Regions from separate parts of the Saccharococcus thermophilus genome, predicted to be linked through region 1. Evidence: riboswitches for the same ligand, from Rfam matches in the RefSeq annotation. Region 1 holds a riboswitch; the other holds the start of a gene.
The links. Region 1 has a riboswitch for S-adenosylmethionine ahead of BDD39_RS04870 (hypothetical protein). Riboswitches for the same ligand answer to the same signal wherever they lie in the genome.
Positions count from the first base shown of each region.

Region 2: it holds a riboswitch for S-adenosylmethionine, as region 1 does, so the genes downstream of both, BDD39_RS03020 (methionine ABC transporter ATP-binding protein) here and BDD39_RS04870 (hypothetical protein) in region 1, are expected to answer to the same signal.

Region 1 covers NZ_JAASRS010000001.1:928,524-936,607, forward strand. Annotated here, with positions in the region: gene opp4A (oligopeptide ABC transporter substrate-binding protein) at 1-1,455, shown strand, start outside; SAM riboswitch class I at 1,566-1,672, shown strand; gene BDD39_RS04870 (hypothetical protein) at 1,751-2,083, shown strand; gene BDD39_RS04875 (VOC family protein) at 2,111-2,494, shown strand; gene BDD39_RS04880 (AbrB family transcriptional regulator) at 2,513-3,580, opposite strand; gene BDD39_RS04885 (PaaI family thioesterase) at 3,696-4,178, shown strand; gene BDD39_RS04890 (PaaI family thioesterase) at 4,222-4,638, opposite strand; gene hutG (formimidoylglutamase) at 4,917-5,894, shown strand; gene hutU (urocanate hydratase) at 6,363-8,021, shown strand; gene hutI (imidazolonepropionase) at 8,040-8,084, shown strand, end outside.
Region 2 covers NZ_JAASRS010000001.1:558,315-566,398, forward strand. Annotated here, with positions in the region: gene BDD39_RS02975 (acetyl-CoA C-acetyltransferase) at 1-77, shown strand, start outside; gene BDD39_RS02980 (acyl-CoA dehydrogenase family protein) at 142-1,926, shown strand; gene BDD39_RS02985 (arsenate reductase family protein) at 1,982-2,341, shown strand; gene gcvH (glycine cleavage system protein GcvH) at 2,420-2,803, shown strand; gene BDD39_RS02995 (YusG family protein) at 2,876-3,121, shown strand; gene BDD39_RS03000 (toprim domain-containing protein) at 3,270-3,620, shown strand; gene BDD39_RS03005 (thioredoxin family protein) at 3,628-3,960, shown strand; gene BDD39_RS03010 (SCP2 sterol-binding domain-containing protein) at 4,167-4,514, shown strand; partial or broken gene BDD39_RS03015 (PLP-dependent transferase) at 4,699-4,872, shown strand; SAM riboswitch class I at 4,990-5,098, shown strand; gene BDD39_RS03020 (methionine ABC transporter ATP-binding protein) at 5,196-6,224, shown strand; gene BDD39_RS03025 (methionine ABC transporter permease) at 6,214-6,882, shown strand; gene BDD39_RS03030 (MetQ/NlpA family ABC transporter substrate-binding protein) at 6,901-7,740, shown strand; gene BDD39_RS03035 (hypothetical protein) at 7,766-7,957, opposite strand; gene BDD39_RS03040 (carboxymuconolactone decarboxylase family protein) at 8,058-8,084, shown strand, end outside.

The sequences.
Region 1 (8,084 bases):
GCGGCCACATACAAACTTTCCGCTGACAAAAAAACGATGACGATCAAAATTAAAGATAATGTAAAATGGCATGACGGTGAACCTGTCAAAGCGGAAGATTTAGAATATGCCTACTTAGTCATCGGCAATAAAGATTATACGGGCGTCCGCTACGGAGATGCGCTCATCCAGGATATCGTCGGCATGGACGAATACCATAGCGGAAAAGCGGACAAAATTTCAGGAATTAAAGTCATTGACGACAAAACATTAACCATTACATGGAAACATGCCAATCCATCTGTACTAACAGGCATTTGGGCATATCCGCTTCCGAAACATTATTTAAAAGATGTGCCGATTAAAGATTTGGCGAAATCGGATAAGATCCGCAAACATCCAATTGGCTTTGGTCCATTTAAAGTGAAAAAGATCGTTCCAGGCGAATCGGTTGAATTTGTTCGCAACGACGATTACTGGGCCGGAAAGCCGAACTTAAAAGGTGTTATCTTGAAGGTAGTCAGCCCGCAAGTTGTGCTGCAGGCGCTTAAAAAAGGAGAAATTGACATTGCCGAATTTCCAACTGACCAATATCTCAATGCGAAAGGAACAAAAAACCTTCAATTTATTGGAAAAGTCGATTTAGCTTACAACTATATTGGTTTTAAACTCGGGCACTGGGATGCGAAAAAACAAGAAAACGTGATGGATAATCCGAAATTCCAAAACAAAAAGCTTCGCCAGGCGATGGCATATGCGATTAATAACAAGGAAGTGGCAGACAGATTGTATCACGGTTTGCGTTTCCCGGCAACGACGCTTATTCCGCCATCCTTCCCAAGCTACCATGATAAAAATGAGAAAGGATACACATACGACCCAGAAAAAGCGAAAAAATTATTGGATGAAGCGGGATATAAAGATGTCGATGGCGACGGCTTCCGCGAAGATCCAAATGGCAAAAAATTCACCATTAATTTCCTCTCGATGAGCGGCGGGGATATTGCCGAACCATTAGCGAAATTTTACATGCAATGCTGGAAAAACGTCGGCTTGAATGTACAGCTGGTTGATGGCCGCTTGGCGGAATTCAACTCGTTCTATGATATGGTCGAAAAAGACGATCCGAAAGTCGATGTGTTCGCCGCGGCATGGTACACAGGAACCGATGTGGACCCATATGGATTATATGGCCGTAACGTTATGTTCAACTACTCTCGCTGGGTAAATGAGAAAAATGATGAACTGCTTGAAAAAGGTCATTCCGAGCAAGCATTTGATAAAGAATACCGCAAGAAAATTTACAACGAATGGCAAGAGTTAATGAATGAAGAAGTACCTGTCATCCCGACGCTATACCGCTCGATCATTTATGCGGTCAACAATCGTGTGAAAAACTTTACGGTTGACCCTAGTTCGAAATTGACATGGAAAGATGTCGGTGTCACTTCGGAGCAGCCGGAAGTAGCGCAATAATAAATCGGAAAGAAGGAGATTCCTTTGCTCTCCTTCTTTCCCTTATGAAAAAACAAAAAATCATTGTCATCATTGAGATACCGTGGTAAGATAGAGAAAAATTACATACAGTCTTATCAAGAGTGGACGAGAGATCGGGCTCGATGACTCCACAGCAACCTGCGTATTTCGCAAGGTGCTCCAACCCGCAAAGCGGTTTCGCTTTGGATGATAAGAACGGCCAAACCCCTTTCGCATCATTCATGGCGAAAGGGGTTTTTATGTACAAAACAAAGGAAGGAGGTGGGAACGCCGAGTGCGCGAAAATGATTTGATTCGCAGTTATATGGCGGCACACTTGAAAGCAGAATCGTTCGCTTCCCATGTCGCCCGGTGCATAAGAAAGCAGCTGTTGCAATTTGACAAAAAGACAGTGCTGCATTTTGACTGTTACGCGAATTTTTTTCATCTATATGGGCATACGCAAGGAAAGTCTTTTTATCTTATTTTGACGCTTGCGGAAGTGGAAGAATGGAAAGCCGCTGGTCCTTATGCGCTCGATCGCTATATTTTTAGCGAACTAGCGGAAAAAGGAATTTCGATCGTACATATGACTCCATATTTGCGGGCGGTATTTTCTCAATCTTGAAAATAATAAAAAAAGGGGAGAACTATGATGTCAGTGAAAAAATTCGAACATGTCGGCATTCAAGTAAAAGACATTGAAACATCGAAAAAGTTTTATCAAGAGGTAGTCGGTTTGGAATTGCTTAGCGAGATGACGCATACGAACGGCACGATGAAGCTGGCGTTTTTAGGATTGGATGGCTCGGTCATTGTCGAATTGATCGAAGGGTATAATCCGAATTTGCCGACGGAAGGAAAAGTGCATCACGTCGCCTTTACCGTTGAAGGAATTGAGCAAGAAAAAGAGCGGCTTCAATCGCTCGGTGTTCCGCTCGTCTGGGAAGATATTACGACGCTGCCAAACGGGGCGAAATATTTGTTTTTCCTTGGGCCGGATGGAGAATGGATCGAATTTTATGAACCAGCTAAGTAAAATGAAACCGCTCTGTTCCTAGTTGCGAACAGAGCGGTTTTTCCATGCCGTATCGGTAATGTATGGAAATTTGCGAAACACCCATTTCAAGACGTTCGGCACAACGATAATGACAAGCAATAGCCGCATAAACTGCAGCGAGCTGACGATGGCCGGGTCGCCGCCGACTGTCTGCGCCGTTAATACCATTTCCACTAGCCCGCCCGGTGCCAGGCTTAACAGCGCGGTCGACAGTGGAAGATCCGTTAATTTCGCAAATGCCCAGCCGCATCCGAATGATAAAGCAATTAATACTAGCGCAAGCAGGAAATATACCCAGCTAAATTTTCCGCCAAGCTTAATATCTTCTAACGTAATGCGGTTTCCCATGTTCATTCCAACGCTAATTTGTGCCAAAATAATCAACCATGAAGGCAGTGACGGCAAGTTTACTCCAGCCACATGCATAACTGCCGTTACGGCAAGCGGTCCGACGACGTATGCCGCCGGAATGACGTTTCGTAAAAGAAGCGCACCGAAAATGCTTAACAAAAACCAAGCGTAATGACCATCGGAAGAGGCAGCAGCCGCCTGAGCTGCGGAGCTTCCTGACGGCGCATGTCCGCTCAACCAATGGACAACGACCGTTGGCACAAGAAAAACGACCGTTAATAAACGAATCGTTTGAAAAATCGTTACTAGCGCTGTATTGGCATTGAACGATTCACTAGCGGCCACCATTTCCGACAATCCGCCAGGAACGGAGGCAAACACGCTTGTCACTTTATCCATATGCGTCCATTTCGTCACCGCGATGCTGTTCATAATATTGATGACAATCAGGGACACAGCGACAGCGAGAAACGGAACAATATATGGCGCAATTGTTAACAGTGTCTCTTTTGTAAACGACAGTCCAAAGTAGGTGCCTAAAACAATCAATCCGCTGTTGGATAACGCCTTTGGCGCCGCTACTTGGCGCTTGATGACCGTTTTCCAAACAAGCATTCCGGTAATGGCCCCGAGCATCCACGGAATCGGGGAATGGAGATGATAAAACAGCAAGCCGGTCAGTCCCGCGACGATATAGGTTTCTAACACTTTCATTGCTGCAGTCCTTTCCATTCTCTGTAAACCTATCACTATTGTAAAGGAAATTAAAAGGAAAAGGAAGTAATGTGCTCATTGTGATATACTGAAAAGGAAAGGGGAGGGAGAAATCATGGAAGAACAAGTAAAACACGCCATTCAAGACGAATATCCAGAGGAATTTGCCTGGTGCTACGGATGCGGCCGGATGAATGAGCACGGCCACCATTTCCGCACGGGATGGCAAGGGGAGAAAACGGTCACGATTTACACGCCGCGCCCTGAGCATATTGCCATTCCCGGCTTTGTGTATGGCGGATTGATCGCCTCGCTGATCGACTGCCACGGAACGGGTTCGGCCGCGCTGGCACTGCATCGCAAAAACGGCCATGAACCTGGTGACGGCGAGACTCCGCCGCGTTTTGTCACCGCTTCGCTGAAGGTGGAGTTTGTCAAGCCGACGCCGCACGGGGGGCCACTGAAAGCGGTGGGAACCGTCGAAGAAATTCATCCGAAAAAGTGGAAAGTAGATACGGAAGTATTCGCCGATGGAGAACTTTGCGCGCGCGGTGAAGTCGTGGCGGTGGTCATGCCGAAGACGTTTGGGCAAAAATAACACGTCCATTCGCAAGCAAAAAGCAGGAGGTCGTCCTGCTTTTTTATCGTTTTGGCATGATCATTACCGAGGAAACGGCGCTTGCCACTTCTTTGCCGTTTTGCGTTAAGACAGCGGTCAGGTAGGAAACGGTGCGTCCGAATTTTTCCACCCTCGCTTCGACTTCCACTTCGCCGACAACGGTCGGGCGATGGAACGTCGTATGCAGATTGATCGAAGCGAATGTTTGGTCTTCATGAAGCAATGTCGTAATCGCATACGCCATCATAATATCGGCCGCCGCACTGACAAATCCGCCCATAATGACGCCGTTGCCGTTGAGCAAATGCTCCCCGATCGTCCATTTTCCTTTCGCATATCCTTCGCCTGTTTCCACTAATTGAACGCCAAGCGATGTATCACAGGCTGGCGGTGCACTTTTTCCTGCAATGACTTCGTGCAAGTTGACGGTTTTTGCCATAGCCACAATCCTTTCTTTAAAAATGGTAAGCTCCCATACTACCTATTCGCGAAAATAAGAAGATTTCCTTTTTTCTCTCTTCCTTTTCCCTTTCCTAACCATTTAGTTGCTTATGGGATCGGGTCGCTATGCATAAGTTAAAATAGACGGCAAAACAAAAGAAGGGATATCATTTACGCGATGGGAACAAGAACTAGAACCTGATATAGACAAATCAACGCAATGACTAATCTAGGATGTTGGTGTCGTGCAGAGCATAAAGTAGGGGGTCTCGTTTTATGTACAAACAGCCGGACAAGGAGAGATGGAAGGGGCGGATCGACAGCGAGAGCGATGAAAAAAGTTTTCGCGTCCATCAAAAAATTCGTCTTCTTGATATGGGGCAAATACAGGCACAGGCAGAAAACGCCTTTGCTTTATTAGGCTTCCAATGTGATGAAGGGGTCCGCCGCAATCGAGGGCGGCAAGGAGCGTATCACGCGCCGGTGGAAGTGAAAAAGGCGCTGGCGAACTTGCCGTGGCACCTGCCGCCTGACGTAATACTTTACGATGTGGGCGAAATTACTTGTGAAGGAGGAGAATTAGAAAACAGCCAGAAACATTTGGGGCAAGCGGTAGAGCGCCTTATCCGCCATCGCATCACGCCGGTTGTCATCGGCGGCGGACATGAGACCGCGTACGGGCATTATCTCGGCGTACGGCAGGCGGTCGGTCCGGAAACGAAGCTTGGCATTATCAACATCGACGCCCACTTTGACATGCGCCCATATGAACAAGGGCCGTCATCGGGGACGATGTTTCGGCAAATATTAGATGAAGATGGAAACGCGGGATACTGCTGCCTCGGCATTCAGACGCTAGGCAACACGGCGGCGTTATTTGAAACCGCGAAGCGATACGGATGCACGTACATGTTGGAGGAAGAATTGACATTGGAAAAGTTAGAACGCGCGTATGAGTTCATTGACGATTTTATCCAAAACTATGATGTGCTGGTGCTGACGCTTTGCATGGATGTGTTGAGCGCAAGCGCGGCGCCGGGAGTGAGCGCGCCTTCGCCGTTCGGGCTTGATCCGAAAATCGTTCGCGCCCTGCTTCGTTATATTATTTCCAAGCCGCAAACGATCAGTTTCGATATTTGTGAAGTGAATCCGTTGGTCGATGAAAATCGAAAAACGATTGCGTTAGCCGCCGCCTTCTGCATGGAAGCGCTTGTTCATTTCCACCGCCGCCAGCGAGCGTCGACAGGTCGGTGAACCCGATGAAACTATCGATTGCGGAGCGGGATGGAAAACGAGAGCGCGGCGATCCGCTGGTTTGTTTCCGCCTATTCATCGCGTCTATACCGTCAATACTGTCGAGCAGACATGAGGATATTAGAAAAGGAAACACCGAAATAAAGAAGAAACGAGGAGGATGCCAACTGAATACCGCGATGAGCAGCGCAAAGAACTGCAATGACCGAGCGGTTCTTTTTTATAAATCTAAAGAAAATGATGCAAGATAACCATTTCATTTCACTAATGGGCATAAAATTCAAAAAATTATATACGATTTTAAAAACGGGATGCATATATTCGCAACCGGTTTCATTTTTTAATTCTTAAAAAAGGAGAATGACTGAGTCGGTCCATCGAGATGGCGAAAGCCGTCCCTTATCTGACGTTTATTCATCCTGACGGCATTCTGGGTTAAAAACAAAGGAAAAAACGGAGGGGATCACAATGGCAACGAAACGCCGGCCGGTGCAAATATACACCGGTTCGACCTTGCATGCGAAAGGCTGGATTCAAGAGGCCGCGTTGCGAATGCTCAACAACAACTTACATCCAGAGGTGGCCGAGCGTCCGGAAGAGTTGGTCGTCTACGGCGGCATCGGCAAAGCGGCGCGCAACTGGGAGTGCTACGAGGCGATTGTCGAAACGCTATTAAACTTAGAAAACGATGAAACGCTGCTCATTCAGTCGGGAAAGCCAGTGGCGGTGTTTAAAACGCACGCGGATGCGCCGCGGGTGCTAATCGCCAACTCGAACCTTGTGCCTGCCTGGGCGACGTGGGATCATTTCCACGAACTCGATAAAAAAGGCTTAATCATGTATGGGCAAATGACGGCAGGAAGCTGGATTTACATTGGTAGCCAGGGCATCGTGCAAGGCACGTACGAAACGTTTGCCGAGATGGCGCGCCAGCACTATGGCGGCACGCTAAAAGGCACGATTACGGTGACGGCAGGTCTTGGCGGCATGGGTGGAGCACAGCCGCTCGCCGTTACGTTAAACGGCGGCGTCTGCATTGCCGTCGAAGTGGACCCAGCCCGTATCCAGCGCCGCATTGACACGAAATATTTAGACACGATGACCGACCGTCTCGATGTGGCGATCCAAATGGCGAAAAAGGCGAAGGAAGAAGGAAAAGCGCTATCCATCGGCCTGCTTGGCAACGCGGCGGAAGTGTTGCCGAAAATGATCAAAATCGGTTTTATTCCGGACGTATTAACAGATCAAACGTCCGCCCACGATCCGCTTAACGGCTACATTCCGGCAGGCATGACGCTCGAAGAAGCGGCTGAGCTGCGCCAGCACGATTCGAAGCAGTATATCCGCCGCGCCAAACAATCGATCGCCGAACATGTTAAAGCGATGCTCGCCATGCAGAAGCAAGGCGCGGTGACATTCGATTACGGCAACAATATCCGCCAAGTCGCGAAAGATGAAGGAGTGGAAGAGGCGTTTAATTTTCCAGGTTTTGTTCCCGCCTACATCCGCCCGCTCTTTTGCGAAGGGAAAGGGCCATTCCGCTGGGTGGCTCTCTCAGGAGATCCGGAAGACATCTACAAAACCGATGAAGTCATTTTGCGCGAATTCAGCGACAACCAACATTTGTGCAACTGGATCCGCATGGCGCGGGAAAAAATCCAGTTTCAAGGGCTGCCGGCACGCATCTGCTGGCTCGGCTACGGCGAACGCGCGAAATTTGGCAAAATCATTAACGACATGGTGGAGAAAGGCGAGCTGAAAGCGCCGATCGTCATCGGCCGCGACCATTTGGATTCCGGTTCCGTCGCCTCGCCAAACCGTGAAACGGAAGGGATGAAAGATGGCAGCGACGCGATCGCCGACTGGCCGATTTTAAACGCGCTTCTTAACGCAGTCGGCGGTGCAAGCTGGGTATCGGTGCACCATGGCGGCGGCGTCGGCATGGGCTATTCGATTCATGCGGGAATGGTCATTGTCGCCGATGGCACGAAAGAAGCGGAAAAACGGCTCGAGCGCGTCTTGACGACCGACCCGGGCCTTGGCGTTGTCCGCCACGCCGATGCCGGCTATGAACTCGCCATCAAAACGGCGAAAGAAAAAGGCATCCATATGCCGATGCTGAAATAAACGGAAGGAGGGGGACGCATGCGCCCGTTGTTTATCCGCAACGCCAGCCAGCTCGTGACGCTG
Region 2 (8,084 bases), 370 kb from region 1:
GCAACGTGCAATTTGGCATTGTGACGATGTGTATTGGCGGCGGTATGGGAGCAGCGGGAGTATTTGAATTAATCTAATCGAATCTAGCGGGCGGCGTAGTTCGCCGCCTGACCATATAAATCTAAGGGGAGGAGTACAAAAATGGCAAAAACGTTGGAAAACGCGATTAAAGGTGGCAGCTTCCTTGTCGAAGATATTCCTTGCGAACGCGTGTTTACACCGGAGGATTTTACCGACGAGCATAAAATGATTGCGAAAACGACGGAAGATTACGTCGTCAATGAGGTGCTTCCGCAACTTGAACATTTAGAAAATCATGAATTTGACCGCTCTGTAAAATTATTAAGAAAAGCGGGCGAGCTCGGATTGCTTAGCGCCGATATTCCGGAAGAGTACGGCGGATTAGGGTTGGATAAAATCAGCTCCGCGTTAATTGGGGAAAAAATGGCGCGCGCTGGCGGTTTCTCGATTTCCCACGGCGCCCATGTCGGAATCGGGTCGCTTCCAATCGTTCTGTTCGGAACGGAAGAACAAAAGAAAAAATACTTGCCGGCGCTTGCGACAGGTGAAAAAATCGCCGCCTATGCGCTGACAGAACCTGGTTCTGGTTCCGACGCATTAGGAGCAAAAACGACGGCGAAATTAAACGCTGAGGGCACTCATTATATTTTAAACGGGGAAAAACAATGGATTACGAACGCGGGATTTGCGGATATCTTTGTCGTGTATGCGAAAGTAGACGGCGAACATTTCTCCGCATTCATCGTGGAACGTGACTTCCCGGGCGTATCGACTGGTGCGGAAGAAAAGAAAATGGGAATTAAAAGCTCGTCGACACGGACGCTGATTTTGCAAGATGTTCCTGTTCCGAAAGAAAACTTGCTTGGCGAAGTCGGCAAGGGACATGTGATTGCGTTTAACATTCTCAATATCGGACGTTATAAACTTGGCGTCGGCGCGGTTGGCGGCGCGAAGCGAGCGCTCGAAATTACGCTTCAATACGCAAATCAGCGCCAGCAATTTAAACGGCCAATTTCGCAATTTACGTTAACGCAAGAAAAATTCGCGACGATGGCTTCCCGCTTGTATGCGACCGAAAGTTCTGTTTATCGTACAGTTGGCCTATTTGATGAACGGATGAGTCTTTTGGACGAAGAAAAAGCAAAAGACGGGAAGGAAATCGCCAAATCGATTGCCGAATATGCGATTGAATGTTCGCTGAATAAATTCTTTGCGACGGAAACATTGGATTATATCGTGGACGAAGGCGTACAAATCCACGGCGGCTACGGATTTATGCAAGAATATGAAATTGAACGCGCATATCGCGATTCCCGCATTAACCGCATTTTTGAAGGGACAAATGAAATCAACCGTCTGCTCGTTCCGGGAATGTATTTGAAAAAAGCGATGAAAGGCGAGTTGCCGCTTTTGCAAAAAGCCAAGCAGCTGCAAGAAGAATTAATGATGCTCGCGCCAGAAGAAATCGGCGACGGCGTGCTTGAACAAGAAAAATATTTAGTGCGCAACGCGAAAAAAATTGCGCTCATGGTGGCAGGATTGGCAGCGCAAAAATTTGGTCCGAAGCTCGAAGAAGAGCAAGAAATTTTAGTCAATATTGCGGATATCGTTGCCAATATTTATGCGATGGAATCGGCGTTGCTTCGCACGGAAAAAGCGATCAAAAACTCTGGCGAAGAGAAAAACAAACAAAAAATCCTTTATACGCAAATCTTCTGCCAAGAAGCGTTTAATGAAATCGAAGCGCATGCAAAAGAAACGCTCATTGCTGTGGAAGAAGGCGACGCCTTGCGCATGATGCTGGCGGCTTTGCGGAAGTTGACACGCTACATTCCAATCAACATCATTGCGAAAAAACGTGAAGCCGCAGCCGCGCTCATTGAAGCAGAACGTTATATTGTGTAATAATGGAAAGTACCAGGCCTTGTCCTGGTACTTTGTTTATAAAGGATGGGTGAAGATGGCGTTAACGTTTTATTGGTATCCAAAATGCAACACGTGCCGAAAAGCAAAAAAATGGCTTGACGAACATGGAATAGACGTACGAGCAGTGCATATCGTCGAAAATCCTCCGACAAAATCAGAATTGACAGAGCTTTATCACAAAAGCGGGCTGCCGTTGAAAAAATTTTTTAATACAAGCGGTATGAAATATCGGCAGTTAGGGCTAAAAGAAAAAGTGAATACCGCTTCCGAGGAAGAGCTTCTAGAAATCCTTGCTTCTGATGGCATGCTGATCAAGCGGCCGATTTTAACCGATGGAACCCGTGTCCTCGTAGGTTTTCAAGAGGAACAATATGAAAAATTTTTCAACAAATAAGACGAATTCAGTGAGTTTTTTGGTAAAATTGGTTATGATGAAAAAGAGCATATTTTGTCAATATGGAGGGATACAAACGTGAATACGCCAAAGGAATTACGCTATTCGGAAGAGCATGAGTGGGTAAAAGTAGAAGGAGACAAAGTGCGCATCGGCATTACGGATTTTGCGCAATCGGAACTAGGAGACATCGTGTTTGTCGAACTTCCGGAAGTAGGAACGGAAATTACCGCCAACGAACCATTTGGCAGCGTAGAGTCGGTCAAAACGGTATCTGAGCTTTACGCGCCAATTAGCGGCAAAGTCGTCGAAGTGAATGAAGAATTGAACGATAACCCAGAATATGTCAATGAATCGCCGTATGAAAAAGCATGGATGATTGTCGTTGAACCGAAAGATATGAGCGAGGTCGATAATTTGCTGACAGCTGAACAATATGAGGCGATGGTAAAAGAAGGTTAAACCTTTCTGCAATGAATCATCCAAAGGATGGGCACCCTATACATAACAAGATGGATAAAGAGGGGTGCTCCTATGGCATTAGAAACGAAACAAGTCAAAGTCACCGATCGCGTGATTGGCAAAATCAATGGTGATTCTATTGAGCTATATGAGGGGAACAGGCAAATTGGTCATCTTCCTCTTTCACAAGTAAGCCATTTAATGCAATTAAAAGATGGATACGATCAGCAAAATGGACAAATTTATAAGGATATGACCGTCACCGTTGAGCCAGATCAAAAATATGTCGATTGCGACGGTGAGGCTGGTTGGTGCTAAAAGCAACGGTGTGATGCCGTTGCTTTCTTCTTGTTTTTATGAGATGTAGTTCATAAAACGGCGCTTGCCCCGCCTGTCTCTACGGCGGAAACAATGGTCGCCGTTGTCATATAAATAATAGTACAACGACATTTACAGGTGATGGTTTATGACGGAAAGCGAAAAAGTGATTATTGTTGAAGGACGCTCTGATAAACAAAAAATCGCCAATATTCTAAATGAACCGGTGGAAATTATTTGCACCAATGGGACGATTAGCGATGCCAGGCTGGAGGAGCTGATCGACGAGCTTTATTATAAAGATGTTTATATATTGGTCGATGCCGATGAGGCGGGCGAAAAATTACGCAAGCAGTTTCGCCGCGAGTTTCCGGAAGCGGAGCATATTTATATCGATCGTGCTTACCGCGAAGTGGCGGCAGCGCCAAATTGGCATGTTGCGCAAGTATTATTGCGCGCGAATTTTGATGTGCATATGAATTATTTATTGAAAAGGTGAGTAGGCAATGAAAAAAATAGAGCCGATCGAAATCGATGAGGTCATTCGCAGCGAAGAGATTGTTTGCCTTTATTTATATACGCCGATGTGCGGCACTTGCCAGCTTGCCAAACGAATGCTGGAAGTAGTCGAGGAATTGTTTCCGTTACTTCCGTTTTACCAGACGGATATTAATTATATACCGAAGCGAGCGGCTGCATGGAAAATCGAAAGTGTTCCATGCCTTCTTTTATTTCAACATGGCAATATCATTAAAAAGTGGTATGCGTTTCATTCTGTTCCTTATTTATATGAAACCATCAAAGAGATGCTGCCAAATGATTATCGAAAGAGAGACTAATGGTGAAACGCTTTTCGCACGAATTTCCTCTTCCCTCCGTGATTCTTGTTGTAAACAACCGTTATTTTGACTTCATTTGACATATTTCTTGGGAAATGACAAGAATTTTGCTTTTTCCCGGATTATTTGTCGAGATTTTTGTAAAGGATTCTTCCCGTTGGATATGGAAATAAATGAAACAGCAGAGAACTGGGGGAGAGGGGAATATGAATATGCGTGAACTAGTCAAACAGCTTGCCGAACGAATGCAAACATTAAATCATCTATTGCCGATTTTACCAGAGGAAGAACTGTACATTCGCTTTGAGTGTGAAACGGAAACAGCAGTCGTAGCGATTTCCAAACATCGAATCAGCCCAGCGGTGGAAGTAGACGAGCGGCGGGTATTAACGGTGCGCGGATCAAAAGAGGTATTGGAATCTCTATTAAACGGAAGGTTAAAATTACAGCAACAAATTCGTTTGCGGGAATTACATATTTCGGGAAGTTTTCGGCATATGTTATTGCTTGAGTCATTGCTTCACTTAGCCAAGCCATACCGTTACGTTTGCTAAATGATTGCCGGCTTGTTTTTCGGTGAAAAAGAATTGACAAGTGCAATAAACAGTGTTAAAATATTCAGAAAAATGGAACTTGTGATTGAAGTCATTGGATGAAGCGACACTAACAGGACGTTTGTCCATGAAAGCCGTGCAGAACAAGAGCGAATGTTTACACGAAGGTGTAGAAAAAACTCTCGCAAGCACGACGCATCAGCAGCTAAATGAAGAAGAACTCAAGTCATCCGGAGTGACGGAGGATTTAGTTCGCTTATCGGTCGGTATTGAAAACATCAATGACTTAATCGAAGATTTAGAGCAGGCCATTGCCGCTGCGACAGGGATTACTTCCAATATTTCCGTTTCATTATAAAAAGAAGATTGCCGAAATATGGACGTGAAAATTTTTTATTGACATGCTTCGACATAGGGTGATACAATCACACTTGTAATTCATTGAGGATTGGCAATTGAATAATGTGGTGATGTGCTCTTATCAAGAGAGGTGGAGGGATGTGCCCAATGAAACCCGGCAACCGTCAGCGCGTACGCTGAAATGGTGCCAATTCACACAAAGCGTCTGCTTTGAGAGATAAGAGACGGAATGGTAATGATTACCTTTCTGTTCTCCTCGAGCAGAAAGGTTTTCTTTTTGGAATGAGCCGCCCTGCTAAATGAAGGAAGGTGAAAATGTGCATGATTACATTGGAAGATGTGACAAAAATATATGAAGCGGCAAACGGGTCGGTCACTGCGGTCGATCATGTTTCTTTACAAATTAAGGAAGGCGAAATTTTTGGAATTATCGGATATAGCGGTGCGGGAAAAAGCTCGCTTATTCGTCTTCTTAACGGATTGGAAAAACCGACAAGCGGCAAAGTCATTGTCGCCGGACGGGATATGGCTAATATTAAAGGAAAAGAATTGCGAAAGGCTCGTCAAGAAATCGGAATGGTTTTCCAGCATTTTAATTTGCTATGGTCAAGAACCGTTCATGAAAATATCGCGTTTCCGTTGGAAATCGCCGGCATTCCGAAAGAAAAGCGGAAAAAGCGGGTTGATGAGCTCATTCAGCTTGTCGGGCTGCAAGGAAGAGAACACGCTTATCCGTCGCAGCTGAGCGGCGGGCAAAAGCAGCGTGTTGGCATCGCGCGCGCTTTAGCAAATAATCCAAAAGTGTTATTATGCGATGAAGCGACATCTGCGTTAGATCCGCAAACAACCGATTCTATTTTGGACCTTTTAGTAGATATTAATAAACGCCTAGGGTTAACGATTGTATTAATTACTCATGAGATGCATGTGATTCGCAAAATTTGCGACCGCGTCGCGGTGATGGAAAACGGAAAAATTGTCGAACAAGGCGAAGTGCTGCAAGTATTTCGGCAACCAAAACAAGCGATTACGAAACGATTTGTTCAACAAGTTATCGAACCGGAGGAAACAAAAGAAACGATTATCCATCTGCTCGATAAATACCCAAACGGAACGGTTATCCAATTGACGTTTGTCGGAGAAGCTGCCGAACAGCCGCTCATCGCCAATGTCGTTCGCCAGTTCCACGTCGATGCGAATATTTTGCAAGGGAAAATTTCGCAAACCCATCAAGGTTCTTATGGTGTCTTATTCGTTCATATGGATGGAGAGAAAGAGGAAATTGCCCGCGCGATCGATTACATTCGAAAGCAGCAAGTGGCGGTGGAGGTGATCTCGAATGCTCGCTAGCCTCTTACCGAATGTACAGTGGGATATGATTTGGGCGGCTACGGTTGAAACGCTTTATATGACAGGAATTGCTGTCGTTGCAACATTTATATTAGGTACGATTCTTGGATTGCTTTTATTTTTAACGTCAAAGGGAAACCTGTGGGAGAACCGTCTGGCAAATATGGTCATCGCGGCTCTTGTGAACATCTTTCGTTCCATCCCATTCATTATCCTAATTATTTTGTTAATCCCGTTTACGAAATTCGTTGTCGGAACGATTCTTGGCGCCAACGCCGCATTGCCGGCTTTGATTATCGGAGCAGCGCCATTTTACGCGAGAATGGTAGAAATTGCGCTCCGTGAAATTGACAAAGGCGTCATTGAAGCAGCAAAAGCGATGGGGGCATCAACGGCAACGATTATTTGGAAAGTGCTTCTTCCGGAGTCATTGCCTGCTCTTGTGTCCGGAATTACCGTAACAGCGATTGCTTTAGTGGGATATACGGCGATGGCAGGGGTTGTCGGTGCCGGCGGTCTTGGAAACTTAGCCTATTTGGAAGGATTCCAGCGCAATCATAATGATGTCACGTTTGTTGCTACCGTTTTAGTTTTAGTGATTGTCTTTGTCATTCAGTTTATCGGTGACTTTGTCACTTCCAAAATAGATAAACGATAAAAAAGGGGGAAAATCAATATGAAAAAATGGATTAGTGCCTTATTTGCGGCGGTGCTTGTGTTGGCGCTGGCAGCATGCGGAGGCAATAACAACGCCGCCAATGACAACAAAGATGGAAAATTGACGAAGCTAGTAGTTGGAGCTTCCAATGTGCCACATGCGGAAATTTTAGAAAAAGCAAAACCAATTTTAAAAGAAAAAGGCATTGACTTGAAAATTATTACTTTCCAAGATTATGTATTGCCAAACAAAGCGTTGGCGGATAAAGAAATTGACGCGAACTATTTCCAACACATTCCGTATTTAGAAGAACAGAAAAAAGAATACGGATATGATTTTGTCAACGCTGGCGGCGTCCATATTGAGCCAATCGGTATTTACTCGAAAAAATATAAAAGCTTGGATGAACTTCCAAACGGTGCAACGATCATCATGAGCAACTCGGTTGCCGACCATGGCCGCATTTTATCGATGCTGCAAGAAAAAGGATTGATTAAGTTAAAAGACGGCGTGGACAAAACGAAAGCAACGGTGAAAGATATTGTCGAGAATCCGAAACATTTAAAATTTAAAACCGATGTGGATCCGGGATTGCTGCCGCAAATTTATAAAAACGGCGAAGGCGATGCGGTGGTGATTAACGCGAACTATGCGCTAGATGCTGGTTTAGATCCTGCCAAAGACCCAATTGCTGTCGAGTCTCCGAAAAATAACCCATATGTCAATATTATTGCGGTGCGCAAAGGTGATGAAAACCGCAAAGAAATTAAAACGCTTGTCGAAGTGCTGCACTCGAAAGAAATTCAAGACTTTATTAAGAAAAAATATCATGGCGCTGTCATTCCGGCGGCACAATAAAAATAACGGAAGCGATTCGCTTCTGTTATTTCTTTTTTGGCAGCTTTTCGAGAATGGCGATCAACAGCGTAATGATTAAAGAACATTGCAGGGAAAGGACAATTCCGATAACGAAGAAATCGTCAGGTCCTCCTCCGATCAACCATGCTAATCCCCAACACACGAAAAACGTGACCATCACTATTATCATGAGGAACATGGGAATCCATTTTCCCATTGTTTTCCTCCCATTTTGTCTATATTTAAAATTCTTTGGTTTAATTCCTTTTTCTTCACGCATACTAACACCGATATAACATGGAAAGAGGTGTTGAGGAGTGAACCAGCAGCAACATACGTCGGTT